DNA from 4 places in the Shewanella sp. GXUN23E genome. Region 4 is predicted to be linked to each of the others. Evidence: predicted binding sites of a transcription regulator. Region 4 holds the regulator's gene; each other region holds the start of a gene.

Region 1 (5,629 bases), on a different contig from region 4:
TGGTGATCCCCATGCCGGCAAGGCGCGAGAGCGCATCCGCATCAAGGGGGTAATGGCTAAGCGCCAGCTTTGCCAGACGGGCAAGCTCATCATTCAGGCTCTGCTTTGGTGAGCTTTGCCGCACCTGCCCATCCTGCATCTGCTCATTCAGCATGGGTTTATCCCGTCCATCGGCTCCCGTCTGGCAACCTGAGCCAGATGAGCAATTCACAGCGGGAGAATCCAACAATGAAGAGTCCACCGCTGAACGATTCAAAGACGAACAATCCCCAGACGAACAATCCCCAGATGAACAATCACCAGATGAGCATTCCAGGCGGGTTTGCAGCGCGGCGCTCAATCGCGTATGCCCCAGCGCCAGCACACACTCCAGTCCGTACTCAGCGGCACGCTGTTTATAGGCCGCCATCAAACCATCAAGCCCCCCAAACAGATTGCCCATGGAGCCGACTTCCAGCAGCAAAGTATCCGCCACTGTATCTATCCCAAGCGGCCCGGATATCGCCTGAGTGCTGGCCTTGATTAAGGATTTGGCTGATGCACCGGTCAACCGAGTACTGGCAGGCTGAGCTCGCGTATGTTGAGTATGGGTAAGTTGAGTATGGGTAAGTTGAGCATAGGTACCTTGAGCATAGGTACCTTGAGCATGGGTACGCTGAGCATAGCTACGCTGAGAGCCGGTCGCAGCCGCTTCCAGCCAGGGACTGCACACCAGAGGTACAACCCGGGCGCTGAAATCGTAACTCCACTGACACAGCCACTCCACCGCCTGCGCCGAAGAGCCTGTCTCCGGGGCATTGGCAGAGGTTTCATTGAAAGGCAGCAGCTGCAGCTCGCCGCACAGGGAACAGGCTGTTGCCACACTCTGCCCCAGCTCAACACCGACAATTGCCGCGCGGGCATCGCACAGCAGGATCTCTCCTTTGTCGTTATGCAGGGCGTAAGGACGAGGATCATCTGTGAGATCCAAACGGGATTTCAGGTATTGCAGCAGATACCCGGGAAAGTAAACAGCCAACCACAACATATCAATCAGCTCTGGTGCAGTCCGAAAATATTCTGCTCAACCGCAGCTGGAACCGTATTTACAGCACACCAGGGCCCCTGAAGCAGCTGGCCTGAAACCTGCGCTGATGTATGTTGCTCAGCTATCGTAACCTGAGGCGCTATATCGGCCTGCCCGGCTAGCGCAAGCTGAGCGATACGAGGCACACTATCAGCAGAAGCACCATCCAACCCAAGACTTTGCAGTGCCAGCTGCAGTTGGGGGGAGAACAGCTTCAGCCACAGAGGGGTCGCCGGCCAGCCACCCCGACGCTTAAGCACCTTAAGCTGCTGCGCGGATGAGCCATGCTCTGCCGGCGTCATCTGATCGACTTGCGTCAGGGATAGTTTGAGGGTCACAGGATGAGGCTCCTGCTGCTGAGCCAATGGCATCAACAGGATGGTCAGTACGCCATGTTTCTCACAGGCCAGCTGCAAGCGACGGGCCTGACTGATCGACAGGCTCTCAGCCCAGCCGATCACCAGATGGCAGGCATCGCTGCAGATCCCCTGCTCCAGCGCCCACAGTTGCTGAGCCTTGTCCTGAGTGTTGACCCACAGCAGACGCTCAATGTCGACGCCCTGTTGTATCAGGTACTGGCTGCTGGGTTGAAATTCACCGCCCACCAGCAAGATATGTTTGTTATCTCCCATCTCTGCAGCACTCAGTTGTCTGAGCAATGGCATCAACAGACCCATTTCACCCTGTCCGGGATGCGCCACAAACAGCTGACATACCCCCTGCTCAGGCCAGCCGCCATCAGCCAGCATGGCATCAAGCTCAGTAAAACCGGTGGAATATCCGGATGCCTTATCAAGCTGTTGCCATTGCTGGCCCAGCCACAGATCCTGTCGTTCCAGCAATTGATTGAGAGAGTATGCAGACATAGGATGACCATAAACACATATACTGTATATAAACACAGTATATGTGATTTATCGTCACTGACAATCTTTTCCGGGCAGGAATGTACAAAGAGCAGGCAATTGTTTGAATAGCAAGCACAAAAAACCGGGACTGAACCCGGTCTGCGACACACAGCTATCAATATCGGTCAAACAATTACAGGCGCCGCCCCACTTCCAGCAGGCAAATCATGCCAGTGGCAAACACACAGATAAGTGCGAGAAGTGAGCCAAGCAGCATAGCTATTTGGCCTGGGATCTCAGGGCGGGGAAGCAGAAATGTCGCTACCACAAGGCTGATAATCAGCGCCAATACCAGGACACCGATGCAGTCAGCAGCCAGCTGTCTGTCATACTCGGTCGCAAAGGTGTTTTTCAGCCATGATTTCACCTGGATTCTCCAAACAACAAACGGCATGTCACTTGCGCGACATGCCGTTCAGGAACGCAAATTTAATTCAATTATTTGAATTTACGCACTTTCTTCAGCGCCATCTGCTGCTTCAGTGAAGACAGATGCTCAATAAAGATTTTGCCCTGCAGATGGTCGATCTCATGCTGCAGCACAATGGCAAGAAATTCGTCGGTATCAAAGATTTGCTCTTTACCTTCGCGATCCACTGACACCACTTTCACCCGCTGGAAACGTTTGACCTTGGCATAGTAACCCGGTACAGACAGACAACCCTCTTCGCCTTCGTACTCGCCTTCCTGCTCAACGATCTCAGGATTGATGATGACCGTAGGCTGATCACGGTTTTCGGACAGATCGATCACGATCACCGAATGCAAACTGCCTACCTGAGTGGCCGCCAGACCGATACCATCGCTGGTGCTGTACATGGTTTCCAGCATATCATCGATAAATCCCTGAATAGCACCAATGTCCTCCACCGGCTGGGCTTTGCGTTTAAGACGTTCATCAGGAATCCGTAAAATATCCAATACAGCCATGCACTCATATACTCTGGTTAACAAAAAACGCGGGCATTATTACTTAAAACCCGCTGACATCCAAGAGACTTGGAACGATCACCCTAATCGGTAAAAATAACCCAATGGAAAATCAGCAAAACTTGTCACCCAAGGCGAGGATCTGGCAGATTGTAGCCATGATACCTGAAGGTCATGTATCCACTTACGGTAAAGTCGCCGATCTGGCGGGATTACCCGGTCGGGCACGCTATGTCTCCCGGGCGCTCAAAGAAGCACCTGAACCATTGGCACTGCCCTGGCACAGGGTCATCAACAGTCAGGGAAAAATATCCTTTCCGCGGGATACGTTGCCGTGGCGGGAACAGATGAGTTTACTGCGCCAGGAAGGCGTCACAGTGAACCAAGGCAAGATTGATCTGTCAAAGTATGGCTGGCAGCCGGATTTGATGACACTGCTGATGGCATTGCCTTATTAGGCAAATACTTAACGAATATGGAAGGAGTCGTCTGTGACTGCACGAATTTCAAGTCTGGCATTGTGGGCACTGTCTCTCACCGCGCCGCAAGTTTGGGCGCAAACCCCACTGACTCCGCATACCGCTGAATACAAAGTATTTTACGGCGATATTGAGTTGGGTAAGGGGCGCTATCGTCTGGATGCACCGACCGATACCGGCGTCTACAACTACTACTTCGACAGCGCTTTAAGTCTGCTGGTATTGTCAGATGAGCGTCACCTGCACAGTGAATTTACCCGGGACAAGCAGCAACCCGACAAACTCCTGCCCATCCGCTATATGCAGGAACGAGAAGGCACGGGTCCCAATTTCCGGGAGCAGACCGCCTTTGCCCGCGAGCAGGGTAATGTCTACACCCGCTATAAAGATGAAAAAGGTAAATACGACTACAGCGATACCCTGTTCGACCCTTTGATGGTGCAACTGCAATTCCGGCTGGATATCGCCAATGGCAAAGAGCCACTGGATTACAGCATGATTAAAAGCAATGAAATCGACGACTATCAGTTCAGAATTCTGGGTAAAGAGCGGGTCAAACTCGACAGCGGCGTGTATGACACAGTGAAAATAGAAGTGATCCGGGATCCGAAAAAGAAGCGACAAACCTTCTTCTGGATGGCACCGGATTTAAGTTATCTGCCGGTGCGTCTGACCCACTTTGAGAAAGGTGACAAGCAGCTGGATATCCAACTGCTGAACTATCACTACGCTGAAGAGCCTGCCAAAGACTCAACTGCCGGCGCAGATCTCCCCTCGCCGGAATAATCGCCAGTCACCCGGTTGCAACACGCTCCACTGTTCATTGTTGGTCAGCGGTCGTGTAGCAATCACGGTCACCACATCATCCGGGGTGGTTTCTTCATCGAAATCGATCACCACATCGGTATCGATCAGTCTGGCTTTACCAAAGGGCGCCCTGCGGGTAATGAAACACAGGTTATTACTGCAGTAACTCATCAGGTATTCGCCGTCAGTCAGCAGCATGTTGAATACCCCCAGTTTCCTTATTTCATCCGCCAGACTCGCCACATACGCAAACACCTCATTCATCTGTGCAGGCGGGGTATCACCGAATTTGTCAGCCAGCCGCTGCAACAGCCAGCAAAATGCCATTTCACTGTCGGTATTGCCCACCGGCTGAAACCGCCGGGCGACAAACTTATCTTCGTAATCAGAAAGTTGTCCATTATGGGCATAGGTCCAGTAACGCCCCCATAGCTCACGACTAAAAGGATGAGTATTGACCAGATTAACTTCACCCCGGTTGGCCTGACGAATATGGCTTACCACCACTTCACTCTTGATGGGGTAAGACTTTATCAACGAGGCAATGGCCGACTCGCAGCTGGGATTGGCATCTTTGAATGTCCGGCTGCCTTTACCTTCATAAAAGGTAATACCCCAGCCATCCACATGGGGCCCGGTTCTGCCGCCGCGCTCAGCCAAACCGGTAAAACTGAACACTATATCCGTGGGCACATTGGCACTCATCGCCAATAACTCACACATAGGCTGCACCTACAATAATTCATGCTGATTTTTGTGGGATTGTAATCATTTGACCAGGAATTAGAAAGCAAGCCTGCAGCGGGAGAAATTAAAACAATTGTTTGAAAACCACTTGTGATCACAAGAGTGAAAGTTTAACTTACTCGATACACAGGTCTGACCAGAAACTATACTTGTTATCAGGCTGGCAACAACGCCGCCTGTGCAGGGTGTCCAGTTGACACCTTATCACTGAGATTAAGGAGAATTACCGTGACAAGCCTAATTTGGATCCTGGCGATGCTGGTGGTATTGGGAGCCAGTGCATACCTGCGGGTATCACTGCTCACCGCAACCATTGCAGCCGCCATTGTAATGGTGGTGGGGTCAACGCTGGATGTAACAGGCTTCTTCGCCTGGTTAATCTTCGCTGCGCTCGCCCTGCCGCTGAATCTGACTCAATTCCGTCAGACCGTTATCACCCGCCCGCTGCTGAAGCTGTATCGTGGCATCATGCCCGAAATGTCTTCCACCGAAAAAGAAGCCATTGAAGCCGGCACCACTTGGTGGGATGCCGATCTGTTCTCGGGCAATCCCAACTGGAAAAAATTGCACAACTACTCAGCTCCCCGTCTGAGCGCTGAAGAGCAGGCCTTCATCGACGGCCCGGTGGAAGAAGTGTGCAAGATGGTCAATCAGCATCAGGTCTCCCATGAACTGGCCGATCTGCCGGCCGA
Region 2 (5,629 bases), on a different contig from region 4:
GATTAATCGGTGTGTAATACCAATTTCATTTAATAGTTGATCTGTTTCAGCGGGAGTTCAATGCGCTTGAAACAAGGTCATTAACCACTCCTTGGCATCAGCTCCTGCGTTGCTCTACCTCCTGCATCCATACAGTCGTGAGTGAATGATATTCGCCACACCCTTGCGGCTTGCGAGCTGGCGAAATCATAGTGGTGTTATGTCAAGACGGATACGCAGTATCAAGTGCATTGAACCCCGCACAGAGTGCGCGTATCAGGCATCCGGCTTCTGTGTTGCATTGCTCTCAAAGGGCTCCCCCTTAGTCAATCAATGCGCCTTGAATCAGCGCCCCTGACGCTCTGAAGTGATCAAACTAATTCTGAAGTGATCAAACTAATAATGAAGTTGGTATAAGGTCATAATCCTTTAATTTAAAAGTCTGCGTATCTCTATGGCTGTGCATGCGTGCATTGATACAGTCATCCCGCACATTCAGCTGCCAGGCTTAATGATAGCGATGAACTCAAGCATTCCTGCTCGCGGTCGCTCTTCTTGCCGGACGCCTGGCTGCACCGCTGCCTGCGGTACGTGTTTTTTTCGAGCCACTCCGGCCCTTGCCTGATTTCTCCTTCCATGCAGGCCTGGCCTGCACACCGGCCAGCGCATTGGGCGTCGTTTGCGCTGCTATCTCAAGCAGATGATGAATATTGGCCAGTAGAGGATCCATAAAATTTTGATAGCGCATGCTCTTTTGGCTGATGGCCTCCAGGCTTTGCTCCCATAATGCTGTCATATCCGGTGTGGTCGCTGCTTCAGGCAAGCTGTTAATCAAGCCTCTGCCTGCAGGCGTGGCCTGAATACTTTTCCCCTGACGCACTAAAAATCCGCGCTTAAACAAAAGCTCAATAATACCGGCCCGGGTGGCTTCGGTACCCAAACCATCAGTGTCTTTGAGCGTCTTACGTATCGCATCATCTTTGACATAACGGCCAATTCCCGTCATGGCACTGAGCAACGTGGCATCGGTGAAATGTTTGGGGGGCTGAGTCATCTTATCCAGCCGCTCTCCCCGCTCACAATAAAGCTCCTCGCCTTTTTTCAGCACCGGCAGGTGGCTTTGCAGCGGCTCATCCTCTTTGTCGTCACTCTGATTGCGGGTCTCGTCGGGTTGCCGGCTTGTGGCAAACAACTGCTTCCAGCCCGGCGAGCGGGTGACTTTGGCCTTGGCCACAAACTGCCCGCCTGCAATGGTGAGCTCCACTTTGGTGTCCTGATACAGATGATGAGGATAGAACTGTGCCAGATACTGGCGGGCAATATGTTCGTACAGACGAGCCTCATCCCGACTCAGGCGGGATAGATCCGCTTTGCGGTCGGTGGGCACAATGGCGTGGTGGGCATCCACTTTACTGTCATTCCAGGCGGCGGATTTAATGGAGAGATCCGGCTTATCCGCACCCTGAATCAATTCCGGAGCGTTACTGAGTACCGCATCCACCACGCCCGCAGCCAGCTTCAATTGCTCTCTGGGCAAATGGCGGCTGTCAGATCTGGGATAAGTAATGAGCTTATGCCTTTCATACAGACTCTGACAGGTATCCAGCACGGCCTTGGCGGACAGCCCAAAACGTTTGGCAGCATCAATCTGCAGCGAGGACAGAGAGTAAGGCAGCGGCGGCGCCTGACGTTTGTCTTTTTGCTCAAGTTCGGTCACCTGGGCAGGCTGAGCGGTGATCCGCTCCACCACATTATCGGCAAGACGGGGCGACAATACCCGCCCTTCTTCATCCATAAACTTCTGGCACGCCTCACTGGGTTGCCAGCGCGCGGTAAAACGCTCTCCGGCCTGAGTCAGCAGGTGCGCATCAACCTGATAGAAAGGTTTAGGTTCAAAGGCTTCGATGGTTTCATCACGGCGCACCACCAGCCCGAGCAAAGGTGTCTGCACCCGACCAACAGACAACACTCCCTGATAGCCAACCTTGCGTCCCTGCAGGGTAAAGGCGCGGGTCATGTTCATGCCGTACAGCCAGTCGGCGCGACTGCGTGCCAGCGCAGAGGTTGACAGTGGCACAAACTCACGGTTATCGCGCAATTGACTGAGCGCCCGCGTTACCGCCTGGGGGTTAAGATCGCTGATGAGCAGGCGTTTGGCATTACCCAGTTTGGTTTGGCTGACCTTGAGATACGCCAGCACTTCATCCACCAGCAGTTGCCCTTCCCTGTCCGGGTCGCCGGCGTGCACCAGAGTATCGGCCTGTTTCACCAATTTACGCAGCACCGCCAACTGGCTGCGGCTGGATGATTTGGGGATCAGTTGCCACTGCTGCGGCACAACCGGCAAATCCTCCATCTTCCAGGATTTGTACCTGTCATCATAGGCATCAGGTGGCGCCTGCTCCAGCAGATGACCAATACACCAGGAAACCAAATCACCATTGCCCACCTCAATATACCCCTCATGTTTTTTATGGGGTTTTGGCAGAACATCTGCAATAGCGCGGCCCAGACTGGGCTTCTCGGCGATGTAGAGGATCATAGGATTGGATACACTGCAAAATACTGGATATGTTTACAGTATAATTTAGCCAAGGAAAGATGCGCTGTAAACCCGCCAGCGAGTTATTCGCCGATTTAGTCGCAGGTGAAAGGCAGCTACCAGGACTGATTGCTGCAATTTGCCACAATCATGCGCGCATGATTCAGACCTACACAGCGACTCTCAAGTCTGCCGGACTTAATTATTAAGACTTTCTGGACGATGGCGCACCGTACAGGGTCGTGGGTTACTTGCACCAAAGGTGCTGGAAAGGACTTAGAACAACAAGCCGGAGCATGGCTCCGGCTTGTGTCATTAGCGAGCGTCGGTTGGCCGATTAAGGATGACAGACGTTGTGCAACTCCAGATTGGTGCCCAGCTCCATGTTACGGTTGGCTTTGGCATCATCGTTACGCAGGGCGGTAAGGTGGTCCAGATAAGCCTGATCCACATCTTTGGTAATGTACTGACCATCAAATACCGACGTTTCAAACTTCTTAATATCCGGATTTTCCTGCTGCACGGCGGCAATCAAATCAGACAGATCCTGGAAGATAATACCGTCGGCACCAATAATGCGCGCGATTTCATCAGTGTCACGACCGTGGGCGATCAACTCATTGGAGGTTGGCATGTCGATGCCGTACACATTGGGAAAACGGATTTCCGGCGCAGCAGAGGCAAAGTACACCTTGCGGGCACCAGCTTCACGGGCCATCTCGATAATCTGCTCTGAGGTGGTACCGCGCACAATGGAATCGTCCACCAACAGCACATTCTTGCCCTTGAACTCGGCGCCAATGGCGTTGAGTTTACGGCGTACCGACTTCTTGCGCTCCTGCTGACCGGGCATGATAAAGGTCCGGCCGATGTAGCGGTTTTTCACAAATCCCTGACGATAAGGCAGATCCATGCAGCGGGCGATTTCCAGTGCGATATCGCAGGAGGTTTCCGGAATAGGGATCACCACGTCAATGTCGTGATCGTACCATTCACGCTTGATTTTCTCGCCAAGACGGGTCCCCATGTTGACCCGCGAGGCATACACAGAGGCTTTATCTATGGTGGAGTCAGGGCGGGCGAAATACACATACTCGAAAATGCAAGGCACGTGGCTGGGGTTTTGTGCACACTGACGGGTAAACAGCTGACCATCCAGAGTGATATACACAGCTTCACCCGGCGCTACATCGCGCATCACCTCGAAGCCAACGGCGTCCAGCGCCACACTTTCAGAGGCCACCATATACTCAGTGCCCTGCGCCGTTTCATGTTTACCCAGCACCAAAGGACGGATACCGTGCGGGTCACGAAATGCCACCAGCCCCTGACCAATGATGATCGCCGCCACGGCATAAGCACCTTTGACCATTTCATGCACGGCCGCAACCGCATCAAACACTTGATCCTCGGTCAAATGACGGTTACTGGTGTGCTGCAATTCATCCGCCAGCAGGTTCAGCAATACTTCAGAATCTGAGGTGGTATTCACATGACGACGCTGCTCAGCCAAACGCTCCAGCAGAGCTGTGGTGTTGGTGAGGTTACCGTTGTGAGCGAGGGAAATACCGAAGGGAGAGTTAACGTAGAATGGCTGGGCTTCTGAAGAGCTGGAGCTGCCGGCGGTGGGATAACGCACATGGCCGATGCCCGAATTCCCCTGCAGCCTTTGCATATGTTTGACCTCGAACACATCCTTCACCAGGCCGTTGGCTTTTCGCAGACGAAACGCGCCGCCGTCGATGGTGACTATGCCCGCAGCGTCCTGGCCACGGTGCTGAAGCACTGTCAGTGCATCATAGATGGTCTGGTTAACCGACGAGCGGCCAACGATTCCGACGATACCACACATGGGAATAATTCCTCATTGTAAGATGTTCTGATTGAATGTTCTTTCAGGTCATCCCGCCCCTGCCGGGCAAGAGCGGAGTGACTGTATTTTTTATATATTGGGTACAAAGCTTGAGGTGTTTTCCAGGTACTGGAAAAACCACTGGATAACCACGCCGAACTCGGGCACCAGCACAGAGTCCTTCCACCACTGGGTGTTAGGTGCGCCGGTAAAGGCATCCATAAAAAACAACAGGGCACTGACGATCAACGCGCCACGAATGGCGCCGAACACCAGCCCCAGAATACGATCCGTGCCGGACAGTCCTGTCTTGGAGACCAGTTGTCCGAGTAAATAGTTCACCAGGGCGCCAAGAATTAATGTTGTTACAAAGAGTATGGCTATCGCGACACCATTGCGCACCATTTCATCCCCGATTTGGGTCAGATGCACGGCGAGATCCTGATAAAACTGACTGGCAATAAAGAAGGCAACAAACCAGACGACAAGAGACATGGCTTCTTTGGCGAAGCCGCGGACCAGGCTGATCAAAGCCGACAGTCCGACGATTCCAATAATGGCGTAATCAATCCAAACCATGAAAAATCGGTTTCCGAGGAGAAGAGTTTTTGACGGGCGGGATTCTAACAGAGACTGGCGCTCATCTCATCTCTGTCGGCAGAAATAATGCTAATTATCAATTCATTCTGGCGAACAGTGAAGCCTCATCAACATCATCGTTGCGCGGCAGACTCGCCACCGCAAAGGTACCTGTGACCGGCCAGGTTTAGCCGGTATCCGCGTTTGTTACCGATAACCGGCCCGCACAATCCATGCTTCCAGCATGGCAGGCAACTGTCAGTGGTGATATCCGTGGTCGCCATATCGGCACATGGCCACTTGCGCTGGCCGGGAAAAATCCGCACTCTGCGCCGGCTCAATCCACTTTTTTCGCCCGAAAGATGTTCAACAATGTTTAATTTGGCGCAATCCACTGCCACAGATACCATCGTCAGCATTCCCAACTGCACCACTGAGTCATGAGTACATTTCTCAAATATCAGCACAGTGACAGTCTCAACCGGGTAAGACAGGGAACCGCACTCATTGCCGAGGGAGGTGGCCAGAAAGGCATATTCACCGCAGGCGTACTCGACAGCTGGCTGGAGCTGGGCTTCAATCCATTTTCATTGATGATAGGCTCCTCTGCCGGGGCCCAGAATTTGTCCAGTTTTCTTTCCGGTCAGGAAGGGTTTGCCCGTCGCTCGATTATGCAG
Region 3 (5,629 bases), on a different contig from region 4:
GAATGCGCCAGAATGGTTCTGCGGGTCAGCAGGCCCATCTCCTGATAGATAGCTACATCACTCTTGCCGTAATGCTCAAGACTGTAGTCTCTCGCCCAATCACTTTCTGAGCAGTGCGTCTGCACGTGGCAGGAATATTTAGCTGTCAGTTGACCGAGGCCTTCCAGCATTTCTCTGGTGCAGCTGGGTACAAAACGCGGTGTGACAACCGGTGATACCAACCGCTGCTCATTCCCCGGCAGTGCCAGCACATCCTGAATGAACTGCTCTGTATCAGCCAGTCCCTGAGCTGTCTTTTCCACATAGTAGTCCGGACATTGGCTGGCATCATCCATGTTGATTTTACCTACAAAACCACGTTGGCCCAGGGCCAGGCAGGTTTTGGCCAGTGTCAGCGATGCCTGATTGTGAATGGTGGCAAAGTAGACTGCACTGGTGGTGCCATTGGCTAGCAAAGTACTCACCGCAGCCTGGTACATGGGCGTGGCAAAGTTGTTGTCAGCAAATTTGGCTTCCAGTGGGAAGGTATAATCCTGCAGCCAGTCGTACAGCGGCAGATCCAGACCTTTGCCAGCCTGAGGCCACTGTGGGGCGTGAACGTGCAGGTCCACCATTCCGGGCATCAGGTATTGGGAGTCTGTCAGTCGGGTAAGTTTTCCAGCCTGATCAAGTTGCTGGATATTGGTTTCAAATTGTCCGTCACCGGCTGTGGTCACCGACAGGATATTGCCCTGACTGTCGATGCAAACCAGTGCCTTGGGCAGATATTGGAAATCGCCTTTGACCGGCGTGTGGAAAAGTTGTCCCAATACGGCAAATTGAACTTGGTTTAGGGTCATAGTGGTACTTTGAGTTGAGGGTATCTTTATGGCGCGAAGCATACAGCAACTGGGTATATCAGTTATTCAGAATGTGAAATGCCTGAGGAGTGGATCACACTTGGCATGGTAAATATTTCAGGTACAGGTGGACGTCTGAGCTGCAGTAAACAGGATATGGGGTTGACTCAAATTCTGCGCGCTTTATTTCGCAGATGTGTATAGCAGGCTGTAAACTGGACCATAGCAATACCGCATGCCCCTAGACCACAAGCTCGCATAGCAGGCTTGTGGCGTAAGGGATAGGCTTAATGTTTCAGCAACTCTTTGGCATTGGCCAGGGTATTGCTGGTAATGGTGTCACCGCCGAGCAGACGCGCCAGTTCATTAATACGCTGTTCGGTGTTCAGTGGCGTCATTGACGTTTCGGTTTGACCGCCTTTGTTGGCCTTGTTGACGAACATGTGCTGATGACCGTTGCCGGCGACCTGTGGCAGGTGAGTCACACAGAATACCTGAGTGGAGTCTCCCAGTTGCCTGAGCATACGACCGACTACAGCGGCGGTTGGGCCTGAGATACCCACATCCACTTCGTCAAATATCAGCGTGGGGGTCGATACTTTGCGGGCGGTGATCACCTGAATGCCCAGGCCAATACGCGACAATTCACCACCTGAGGCGACTTTGGCCAGCGGCTGCAGTGGCTGGCCCGGGTTGGTGGTGACCATAAACTCTACGCTGTCAGAGCCTTGGGGCGACAAGCTGAGTTCATTGAAACTGACATCAATGACAAATTTACCTTTGGGCATGTTGAGCTCCTGGATTGACTGAGTGACCAGTTTATCCAGCTCTTTGGCATACCGGCTGCGGCTTTGGCTCAGCTTCTGGGCCTGTGTCAGATAAGCCTGACGACTGGCCTCCAATTCCTGCTCCATGCCTTCCAGCTTGGTATTGTCGCCGTCGATACCCTCCAGCTCGGCGCGCAATGTCAGGTGGTGCGCTGCCAGTTGTTCTGGAGCAACCATGTGTTTGCGAGCCAGTTGCAGGGTTTGTGACAGGCGCTGCTCAAGTTGGGCAAAATGCTCAGGATCCAGCTCCAGATTGTTTTGATATCGCTGCAATTCTGCCGCGCTTTCCTGCACTGAGATCAGTGCTTCATTGAGCATATTACCTATGCTTTCAAGCTGTGGGTCGTAGTCTTTCAGCTCTTCAGCCAATATCACCGCTTTATTGAGCAGTGACTCGATATTGGCTTCTTCGCCGTCGCTGAGCAGATACAGACCATGCTGACAGGTTTCAATCAGTGCGCTGCCATTGGCCAGTCGTTTGTGCTCCGCTTCAATCTCTTCATATTCACCGGGCTGCAGGGCAAACTCATCCAGTTCTTCCACCTGATATTGCAGCAGTTGTTTGCGGGCCAGACGTTCAAGGGATGATTGCTGCAACCGCTTCAGTTCAGCCTGGGTTTGCTTGTATCTCTGATAAGCCAGGGTGACATTGTCCAGCAGCATTTTATGGTTGGCGTAGCTGTCGAGTAATGTGAGTTGATGTTCACTTTTGAGCATGGCATGGTGCGCATGCTGACCATGAATGCCAACCAACAGGGGACCAAGTGCCTTTAACTGTTGCAGCGGTACTGGGTTACCATTGATATAAGCGCGGGAGCGACCATCGCTGCTGATGGTACGGCGCAGGATGCATTCATTCTCAACATCCAGATCATTATCTTCAAGCCAGCGTTTGGCGAGGGGAATATCATCGACACTGAAGCGGGCACTGACTTCGGCTTTAGCCGCACCGGGACGCACGGCAGTCGCATCGGCACGATTACCCAGACATAACCCAAGCGCGTCGATGGCGATAGATTTACCGGCACCGGTTTCCCCGGTAATACTGGTCATGCCGGGGCGGAAATCCAGCTCAAGAAAGCGGACAATGGCATAATTGTTGATGCTGAGTTGGCAAAGCATAGTGATTCCCCGTGGAATACGCTGATTGACTAAAAACAATGCAAACACTGTATTGATGAACAGTATATACTGATTTTATATACAGTAAATATGGGAATGTAAAAAACTCTGACTCTTTGAGTAAAACGCCTGATTTTAATTCAGTTTTAGCCTGTAAGGAGGCCGTTTGAGTGCGTCAAAGGTGAATGAGCTGGAACTCATCTATCTGTTTGTCCATGTGGTGAACGCCGGCAGTATGTCGGCGGCCGCCCGCACCCTGGAGATCCCCGTGGCCACTGTCAGCCGTAAACTGGCACGGCTGGAGGAGTTGCAGGACCGACTGTTGCTGATGCGAAATACCCGTAAACTGAGGCTCACTGAAGAGGGGCTTACCCTGTTTCAACGCTATTGCGGGCTTATCAGCCAATTTGATGAACTCAGCTGTGAGCGTAACGAGCGGCCAGAGGGCACGCTGAGACTTGCGGCACCCATTGCTATTGTATCCATGGTATTGATGCCGGCATTCAATGCCTTTTGCCGTCGATATCCGGATATCCGGCTGCACATCAGCCAGTCCAATCAGGCGGTGGATTTGATTGATGAAGGGGTGGATGTGGCAATAGTCGGTGGGCGCCAGCCGGATTCATCCTGGGTCTCCCGCACACTTGGTGTACTGGATTATAAGCTGATGGCATCACCCGGTTATTTACAGAATTCCGGGACCCCGACTCATCCCAATGAGCTTGATCAACATCGTCTTATCAAGGTGTGGCCTCTGTATCACTGGCATTTAACCCGGCCTTCAGGTGAGAGCTTTTTTCATGACGGCGCCGCGCATCTCACACTGTCTGATCTGCATGGCGCAATACTTTCGGCGGTTGATGATGGTGGAATTCTGTATGGCCCAGAGCTGTTTGCGAGGGAGCAGATTGCCAACGGGGAGCTGGAGGTGCTGCTGCCGGACTGGATTGGCGAGCAAAGACGCATTTCTCTACTGTATCACCAGCGGATCCATCAGCCACTGAAGGTGAGTCTGTTTCTTGAGTTTATGGAGCAGCAGGCGCCCGGGTTATTTGGGAGCGGCTGACGCTTCTTTGCCGCCGACTCTACTTAGACGGGGTTTTTCGGCGAGCCCCTGAGCAGAATGAATATGTTGGATATCGACTTTAATTTACACCAACTTCATTAATAGTTTGAGCAATTCAGAGCGTGTCAGGGATGCTGATTCAAGGCGCATTGATTGACTAAGGGGGCTCTCTTTTAGAGTAATGCAACATAGAAGCAGGATACCTGACACCCTCACGCAGTGCGGGTTTCAATGCACTTGATACTGTGCCCAGCCCTCTTGATACAGCACCACCATAACTTCGCCGGCCCGCAAGCCACAAGGATGGTGAGAATGGCGTAAGCCATACGCTCTCGAACGAGAGACAGGATGTCGAACTGGCTTTGGTACAAGGAGGTATCAAAGTGTGAATGTCATTAACGCACGACTGCATGGATGCAGGAGGTAGAGCAACGCAGGAGCCGTTGCCATGGAGCGGTTAATGACCTTGTCTCAAGCGCGTTGAACTTCCGCTGAAACAGATCAACGATTAAATAAAATTGGTATTACTGGATATACAAATAAAAAACAGGGCAATGATTAGCCCTGTTCTTGTTCATCATCAGCAAAATTATTCGGCGCAGATGCCAATATTGGATACGCCCGACGCGATGATGTCTTTGCGCAGCTCTTTTACCAACTCTGCATTAATGGGGTTTTGCTCGATAATGTCCAGCAATGATGCCTGCAATTCGCGCTCTTCCTGCATGATTTCCTGCTCGAAGATGTAATCATCCAGCGCATCGCCCTGCAGATCGACATCCATGGTCGCCTCAATGTAGTTGGCCACGGTGGCAGAAGATAATTTGCTGATGTTCACCATATCATCTTCCTGCTTGCCCTGAATGGCGCTCAGCAAAGAGGTCAGTGCCACCGCGGCATCCATTGCCGGGAAGGCGCCGTAAACCACAAAGTCTTCCGGATCCGGGGTGACGGCGTCGAGGCGCTCCAGATGGATCTCGTAATTGAACTTGAGTTTGCGGTCATAAAGGGATTGCCACAGCAAATCCAGCACGGTTGACAGTACCTGACTGTCACCAAACTCGCAGACTTCGGCAAAAAGCTGGTAGTTCGGATACATACGTTGACATAGTGCGGTGGCAAAAAGTTGCTTCTGTAAAGGATCAAGCGCCTTTAGGCGTTTGAAGAAGCCGGGTTTTCTGGTCATGGGGTTTATCCGCAGTTAGCTGGGAAATCACTTGTTTGGCTGCAGATTCTACCTTAGTTAACTCGTCAAGTAACTCCAGAATTTCCGGCTCCAGTTCACTGATTTCTGTGTTGTGCTTCAGTGCCGACTCTATCTCCTGGCACAGTTTGCGGGTGTTGGGGACACCACAGTAACAGCTGGCACCATGCAGCTTGTGAACCGTGGTCAACATGCCGGTATGGTCATTCTGCTCCAGTGCCAGCTCTATCTGACTGGCGGTCTGAGGCAGGGTATCCAGTAACATGCCCAGCATTTCCAGCGCCAGTTCCTGTTTGTGGTGGGACTGCGCCAGACACTGCTCCCAATTGAGGGTTTGCAGATCAAAATGCGCAAATTCAGGACGTGTTATCCAGCGGCTGATAACCTCTCTGAGCGCTGCTTCATCGATGGGTTTGGGCAGATAGGCATCCATACCACTGCTCATGATGCGCTCCCGCTCTTCAGCAATGGCATGGGCAGTAACGGCGATAATCGGGGTGCGACGATTCAACGAGTCCATCCGAATTTTACGGGTGGCGGTGATACCATCGGTGCCGGGCATCTGGATATC
Region 4 (5,629 bases):
CGCATTCATATGATTCGCCATAATTATCTTCCGTTATTCTGTTCAGCGATAAAAAACGCCTGCAGGGCAGGCGTTTTCTTGATTCAAGGCCATACCAGAGGTATGGCAGATCCGTTAATGTTCGGCAGCAACGGCCTCGACAATAGTCTGCCTGACCGACGACCGCAACAAGCTGTTTGAATGATTGCGAACCCGCTCAATGACCTCAGGCTTCGCCTTACCGGCCAGATAACCCAGGTCCTTGAGACGAACACTCAGCGTACCGTACAGCTTCTTGTCATAAAACTCTGGAGCGGTCACCCCGTGCAAAGCCCCAAGACGCTGCGCCAACAGATGACTTTCTGCTTCCAGCTCGGCCCGCTCAATAGCAGGACGGGACGCCAGCAGATTAAAGATAATGGCGTAACGCTGCATGGTTTCGCTGATAAGGCCACTGAGCAACAGCAGCATATTGATTTTACCCTGATTGACCTGATAAACCGTTTCACCTGAGATCAATCCCTCTTCAACAAACTCACTCAGCAGCCTGTCGACATATCCGGTCAGATCATCAATTCCCATAAAGAGCTCTGCCTCAAGCAAAGGATAGAACTCCTTCACTGTATCCTGCACTGAATCTCTGGAGCAGGCCTCATAACGGGTCAGGCAGTTGGCAATCAACGCAGGTACAATCAGCAAGTGAATGATGTTATTGCGATAGTATGTCATCGACAGGGTATGCACCGGGTCAATTCTGACAATATCTCCCAGTCCGTCAGATTCCTGCACCAGTTTTTTCAATTCCAGCCCCTGATCCACCAGCGACTGGCCATCTCCCTCAACGACAGACATATAGCCGGTGTAAGGCACACCTTTAAGCAACTTCAGGTAGAGATCCAGTTGCTTTTCCAGTTGATTCCGCTCAAGTGCATTTTGCTCTGCAGCAAGCAATACCGCACTGTTCAGCGTAACGGCACTGGCCGCAGCGGCATCATTGATATTGGTCATGACTCTGGTGGCCAGCTGATTCACCACAGGCGTCAACCAACTGGGCTTGCTTTCAGGTTCATTTGCCAACTGCTCTCGCCAATCTGCCACATTCTCGGTAAGAAAATTCTGCAGATTGATAGGCTGACCGAAATTTACATAACCCTGGCCGAAGTTACCCAATTTTCGAATGGCACCAAACACCTGCCAAACCGACTCTTTTTCCTTCTTCTTACCACTGAGTTCTTTGTGATATGTAGCCACTTCCATTACATGGTCATACCCCAGATACACAGGCACCAAAGTCACCGGGCGTTCAATACCGCGCAATACACTGTTGACCGTCATCGCCAGCATTCCGGTTTTAGGTACCAACAAACGACCGGTACGTGAGCGACCACCTTCGGTGAAATACTCTACCGAATAGCCTTTGGCAAACAGCTGATCCAGATACTCGCGGAACACTGCGGTATAAAGCTTATTACCGTTGAAACTGCGACGGATGAAAAATGCGCCACCACGGCGGAACATAGGACCGGCTGGCCAGAAGTTCAGATTGATACCGGCCGCAATGTGCGGAGGCACCATGCCCTGAAAGTACAGAATGTAAGACAGCAGCAAATAATCCATATGGCTGCGATGGCAAGGCACATAGACAATTTCATGGCCATCATGATGTAACTGGCGTACATGCTCGGCACCTTTGATATTGATGCCCTTATACAATTTATTCCACAACCAAGTCAAAATACGCTCAGCGATGCGCACCAGCGAGTCAGAATAGTCCGCCGCGATTTCATCCATATACTCAATGGCGCGGGCTTTCGCCTCAGCTTCGGAAATCTGCTTGGATGCGGCCTCTTCTTCAATAGCCCGCTTGATATTTTCAGCATTCAGCAACGAATGGAACAACGCCTGACGGTTAGGCAGCGCAGGTCCTGTCATCACCTTACGCTGACGACGGAAGTGCACTCTGGCGACTCTGGCAAGCTTGTGAGCAATGGACTGATCCGTGCCGTGCTCATCTGCCATATAGCGCAGAGATACTGCATTGGAAAACTGAATAAAGTTGTGACGCCCAAGGAACAGAATCATCAGGGCTTTGCGCAACCAACTCGGGTCTTCGCGTTCAAGCACTGCAGCCTTCATGGTGTCATCATCTTTACCCGGAGTCCGTCCCCAAAACAGACTCACAGGAACCAACTGCACATCCAGCTCACTGTCCTGACGGTGTAATTCCAGCAACTGGGTAAACGCCTCAAGGAACGGTTCGTTGCCCGCTCTGCGACCAAACAGCGGTTTGGCACCTTCCAGACACACCACTCTTGGGATCATTCGCCCTTTCAACATCAAAGGTTCGTTTGGACTGGGCAACCCCAACTGCTGGCTGATATTCAGCAACACGTTCATATCACTGAAGGACGATGTCTTCAGGACATAAATCATCGGCCGCTCGGGATCCAGATTCAGATCATCGAACGGGCGCTGTGGCACGGTAATAGTGTGAACCAGCTTATCCTGGATCCACCTGAGGGATTTCAACCAAAAAGAGTCTTGTTTGGACATTATTTGCTGCAATCTACATCACATTGAATTGTGACATAGAATATCAGACATAACCCGCCCAGCGCCACGCACTCTCAACTAACAGAATTGAACAATACTTGCACTGCAAAAAATACTGTATATACTGACAGGTACTGTATGAAAAAACAGGGACCGACATGAGACCGCTGACGCCACGCCAAGCCGAAATTCTTGAGCTGATTAAACGCAACATTGCCGATACAGGCATGCCCCCTACCAGAGCAGAAATCGCTTCAACATTGGGTTTCCGCAGCGCCAATGCGGCTGAAGAGCATCTTAAGGCCCTGGCCAAAAAGGGCTACATCGAGATCATGCCCGGCACCTCCAGAGGCATTCGTCTGCCTCAGGAAGAAGCACAAAATGACGACCCTGGGTTGCCATTGATCGGGCAGGTTGCTGCCGGCGAACCCATTCTGGCGCAGCAACATGTGGAAAATTACTATCAGGTTGATCCTGCCATGTTCCATCCCCATGCTGATTTTCTGCTGCGGGTGCGCGGTGACAGTATGAAAGATATCGGCATTCTGGAAGGCGACTTGCTGGCAGTCCATAAAGTACAGGATGCCCGCAACGGACAGGTTGTAGTCGCCAGAGTGGAAGACGATGTCACCGTCAAGCGCTTCGAAAAGAAAGGCAATGTCGTTTATTTGCACGCTGAAAATGCTGCCTACAGCCCTATCAAGGTAGATCTGACCTGCCAACACCTAACCATTGAGGGTTTGGCTGTTGGAGTCATTCGCAATGGAGACTGGCTATGAACAAACTCGTCGGCACTGCCCCCCGCCATCCAGGCTTGTGGCGCTCTCACAGCAGTGACAGCGACGCAGGACGGATCCTGACACTGCAAAGTGAAAATCGCGGGCTGAGTGAGTTGCACAGCTGTGCTCCTCAACTGGCACAACTGAGTCAGCAGGGCCGCTGGATTGTTCTTATCAATGCTCCCAAGTTCGAATATCGTCAGCTATTAGCGAAGGCCGGTGTGCGTATGGACAGAATCCTGCTGGTTCGTGGCAGAGATGAAGTTGAAACCTTATGGGCGATGGAAAGAGCACTGACAAGTGGTACGTCCAGTGCAGTGATAGCTTGGAGTTCGCCTCTTGATGAAAGGGATCAACGCCGCTTGCAATTGGTTGCCAAAAGCGCCAGAGCAATAGGATGGTTAATTGAAGATGTGAATGCTCACTCACAATTCAGACATGAGCACCGTTTGATCAACACGGTAAAATTGCAAAACTTTCACTGAGCACTCAGTCTGTATTTTCCCACCAGGCCCCTTGATAGGGGCCTAACCGTTTATATTCCCCTGAAAAATTTCATTTGCGCCTTGAGCTTGATCAATATTTGCGCAGCAAGTAATGTAAATTTAAAGGGCAAATTTTCTGCCCAACTCTCCTCTAATAAAACTGACCGGAAGAAGTTGGTAGCAGAATTAAAGTCAAATGGACGGCGATTAGTGTGTCGTTTTGCTGTCGGTATACCGTGTTCAAATGAAGCGCGGTGCCGAATACACTAACAGTCTCATTGCTTTTTGTGGGAACCGAAGAGTTAACATAGAGCAGAGATTTACTGTGTGACTCTTCTTTGTAGTTGCGGTTGCAATTATACAGAGGAGATGTCTTTTGAAGCATTGGCTGTATCTTTTAGTAGGGCTGTTTGCCCCTGCACTGACGGCATCGGAATTGCCGCTCAATATGACCCAGGGGGTCACAGAAATCAGCAATAAAGTCTATGACCTGCATATGACTATTTTGCTGATCTGCTGTGCCATTGGCGTGATTGTATTTGGATTGATGTTTTATTCCATGCTCAATCACCGTAAATCCAAAGGTGCCGTTCCGGCACAATTTCACGAAAGCACTAAAGTTGAAATAATCTGGACCCTGATCCCATTCCTGATCCTGATTGGTATGGCGATACCTGCCACCAAAACCTTAATTGCCATGGAGGACACCAGCGATGCCGATATTACTGTGATGGTTACCGGCTCTCAGTGGAAATGGCACTACAAATATTTTGATGAAGACATCGAATTCTTTTCGATATTGTCGACCCCCAGAGATCAAATCGACAATCAGGCTCCGAAAGATCCCCATTATCTGCTTGAAGTGGACAAACCTCTGGTGTTGCCCACCAATAAAAAAATCCGCTTTCTGGTGACCTCTGAAGACGTAATTCATTCTTGGTGGGTACCTGCTTTTGCCGTTAAAAAAGATGCAAATCCCGGCTTCATCAACGAGGCCTGGACCAAAATCGAGCAGCCTGGAACCTATCGAGGCCAGTGTGCTGAGTTGTGCGGTAAAGATCATGGCTTTATGCCTATCGTTGTTCAGGCTATGCCGGAAGCCGAGTTTGCTGCGTGGGTCACGGCGCAGAAGCAAGCCGCATCGACTGCCGCGGCTCAGGCCGAGGCGGCACTCAGCCAAACTCTTTCCAAAGAAGAATTGATGACTCAAGGCGAACAGGTTTATCTGGCTCGCTGCGCTGCTTGTCATCAGCCTAATGGTGCCGGCCTGCCCGGCGTATTCCCCAGCCTGCACAAGAGCCCGGTTATTCAGGGCCCAGTAGCCGGACACCTCAATATCGTCATTAATGGTAAGCCGGGAACGGCTATGCAGGCCTTCGGTAAACAGCTGACAGCTCAGGAAATTGCCGCCGTAATCAGCTACGAGCGCAATGCCTGGGGTAATGACAGCGGCGATCTGGTTCAGGCCGCAGATGTCAGTAACTTTGAGAAATAACGGGGAGCGCACAAGATGACAAGCACGACTCACGATACCAATACCGTCTTGGACCCCGCATCTCATGGTGATGAACATCATGACCATGGTCCTGCCAAAGGAATTATGCGCTGGGTTCTGACAACCAATCACAAAGACATTGGCACACTCTATCTTTGGTTCAGTTTCATCATGTTCCTTATCGGCGGTGCCATGGCGATGGTGATAAGGGCAGAATTATTCCAACCTGGTCTGCAATTGGTGGAACCTAATTTTTTCAATCAGATGACCACTGTTCATGGTCTGGTGATGGTTTTTGGCGCTGTCATGCCAGCCTTTACCGGACTGGCCAACTGGAT

The links. Region 4 encodes LexA, which represses DNA repair genes until DNA is damaged. Its sites were predicted from a motif close to TACTGTATNNNNATACAGTA; they were not measured.
Region 1: the regulator LexA is predicted to act here: its motif matches at 1,953-1,972, upstream of imuA (translesion DNA synthesis-associated protein ImuA).
Region 2: the regulator LexA is predicted to act here: its motif matches at 2,543-2,562, upstream of ACRRUX_RS12225 (DNA topoisomerase III).
Region 3: the regulator LexA is predicted to act here: its motif matches at 2,834-2,853, upstream of recN (DNA repair protein RecN).

Annotation. Positions count from the first base shown of each region.
Region 1 covers NZ_JBOZWP010000002.1:190,062-195,690, forward strand. The annotation lists gene ACRRUX_RS02995 (Y-family DNA polymerase) at 1-1,027, opposite strand, end outside; gene imuA (translesion DNA synthesis-associated protein ImuA) at 1,033-1,932, opposite strand; gene ACRRUX_RS03005 (hypothetical protein) at 2,108-2,341, opposite strand; gene def (peptide deformylase) at 2,413-2,904, opposite strand; gene ACRRUX_RS03015 (MGMT family protein) at 3,009-3,362, shown strand; gene ACRRUX_RS03020 (DUF3108 domain-containing protein) at 3,408-4,169, shown strand; gene ACRRUX_RS03025 (class II glutamine amidotransferase) at 4,134-4,913, opposite strand; gene fadE (acyl-CoA dehydrogenase FadE) at 5,166-5,629, shown strand, end outside.
Region 2 covers NZ_JBOZWP010000012.1:118,486-124,114, reverse strand. The annotation lists gene ACRRUX_RS12225 (DNA topoisomerase III) at 506-2,521, opposite strand; gene purF (amidophosphoribosyltransferase) at 2,859-4,373, opposite strand; gene ACRRUX_RS12215 (CvpA family protein) at 4,464-4,952, opposite strand; gene ACRRUX_RS12210 (patatin-like phospholipase family protein) at 5,393-5,629, shown strand, end outside.
Region 3 covers NZ_JBOZWP010000005.1:203,313-208,941, forward strand. The annotation lists gene guaD (guanine deaminase) at 1-839, opposite strand, end outside; gene recN (DNA repair protein RecN) at 1,127-2,788, opposite strand; gene ACRRUX_RS07245 (LysR family transcriptional regulator) at 2,955-3,854, shown strand; gene ACRRUX_RS07250 (YjaG family protein) at 4,444-5,040, opposite strand; gene barA (two-component sensor histidine kinase BarA) at 4,997-5,629, opposite strand, start outside.
Region 4 covers NZ_JBOZWP010000003.1:44,560-50,188, forward strand. The annotation lists gene mtr (tryptophan permease) at 1-21, opposite strand, end outside; gene plsB (glycerol-3-phosphate 1-O-acyltransferase PlsB) at 115-2,532, opposite strand; gene lexA (transcriptional repressor LexA) at 2,691-3,311, shown strand; gene ACRRUX_RS03970 (cell division inhibitor SulA) at 3,308-3,796, shown strand; partial or broken gene coxB (cytochrome c oxidase subunit II) at 4,173-5,276, shown strand; gene ctaD (cytochrome c oxidase subunit I) at 5,307-5,629, shown strand, end outside.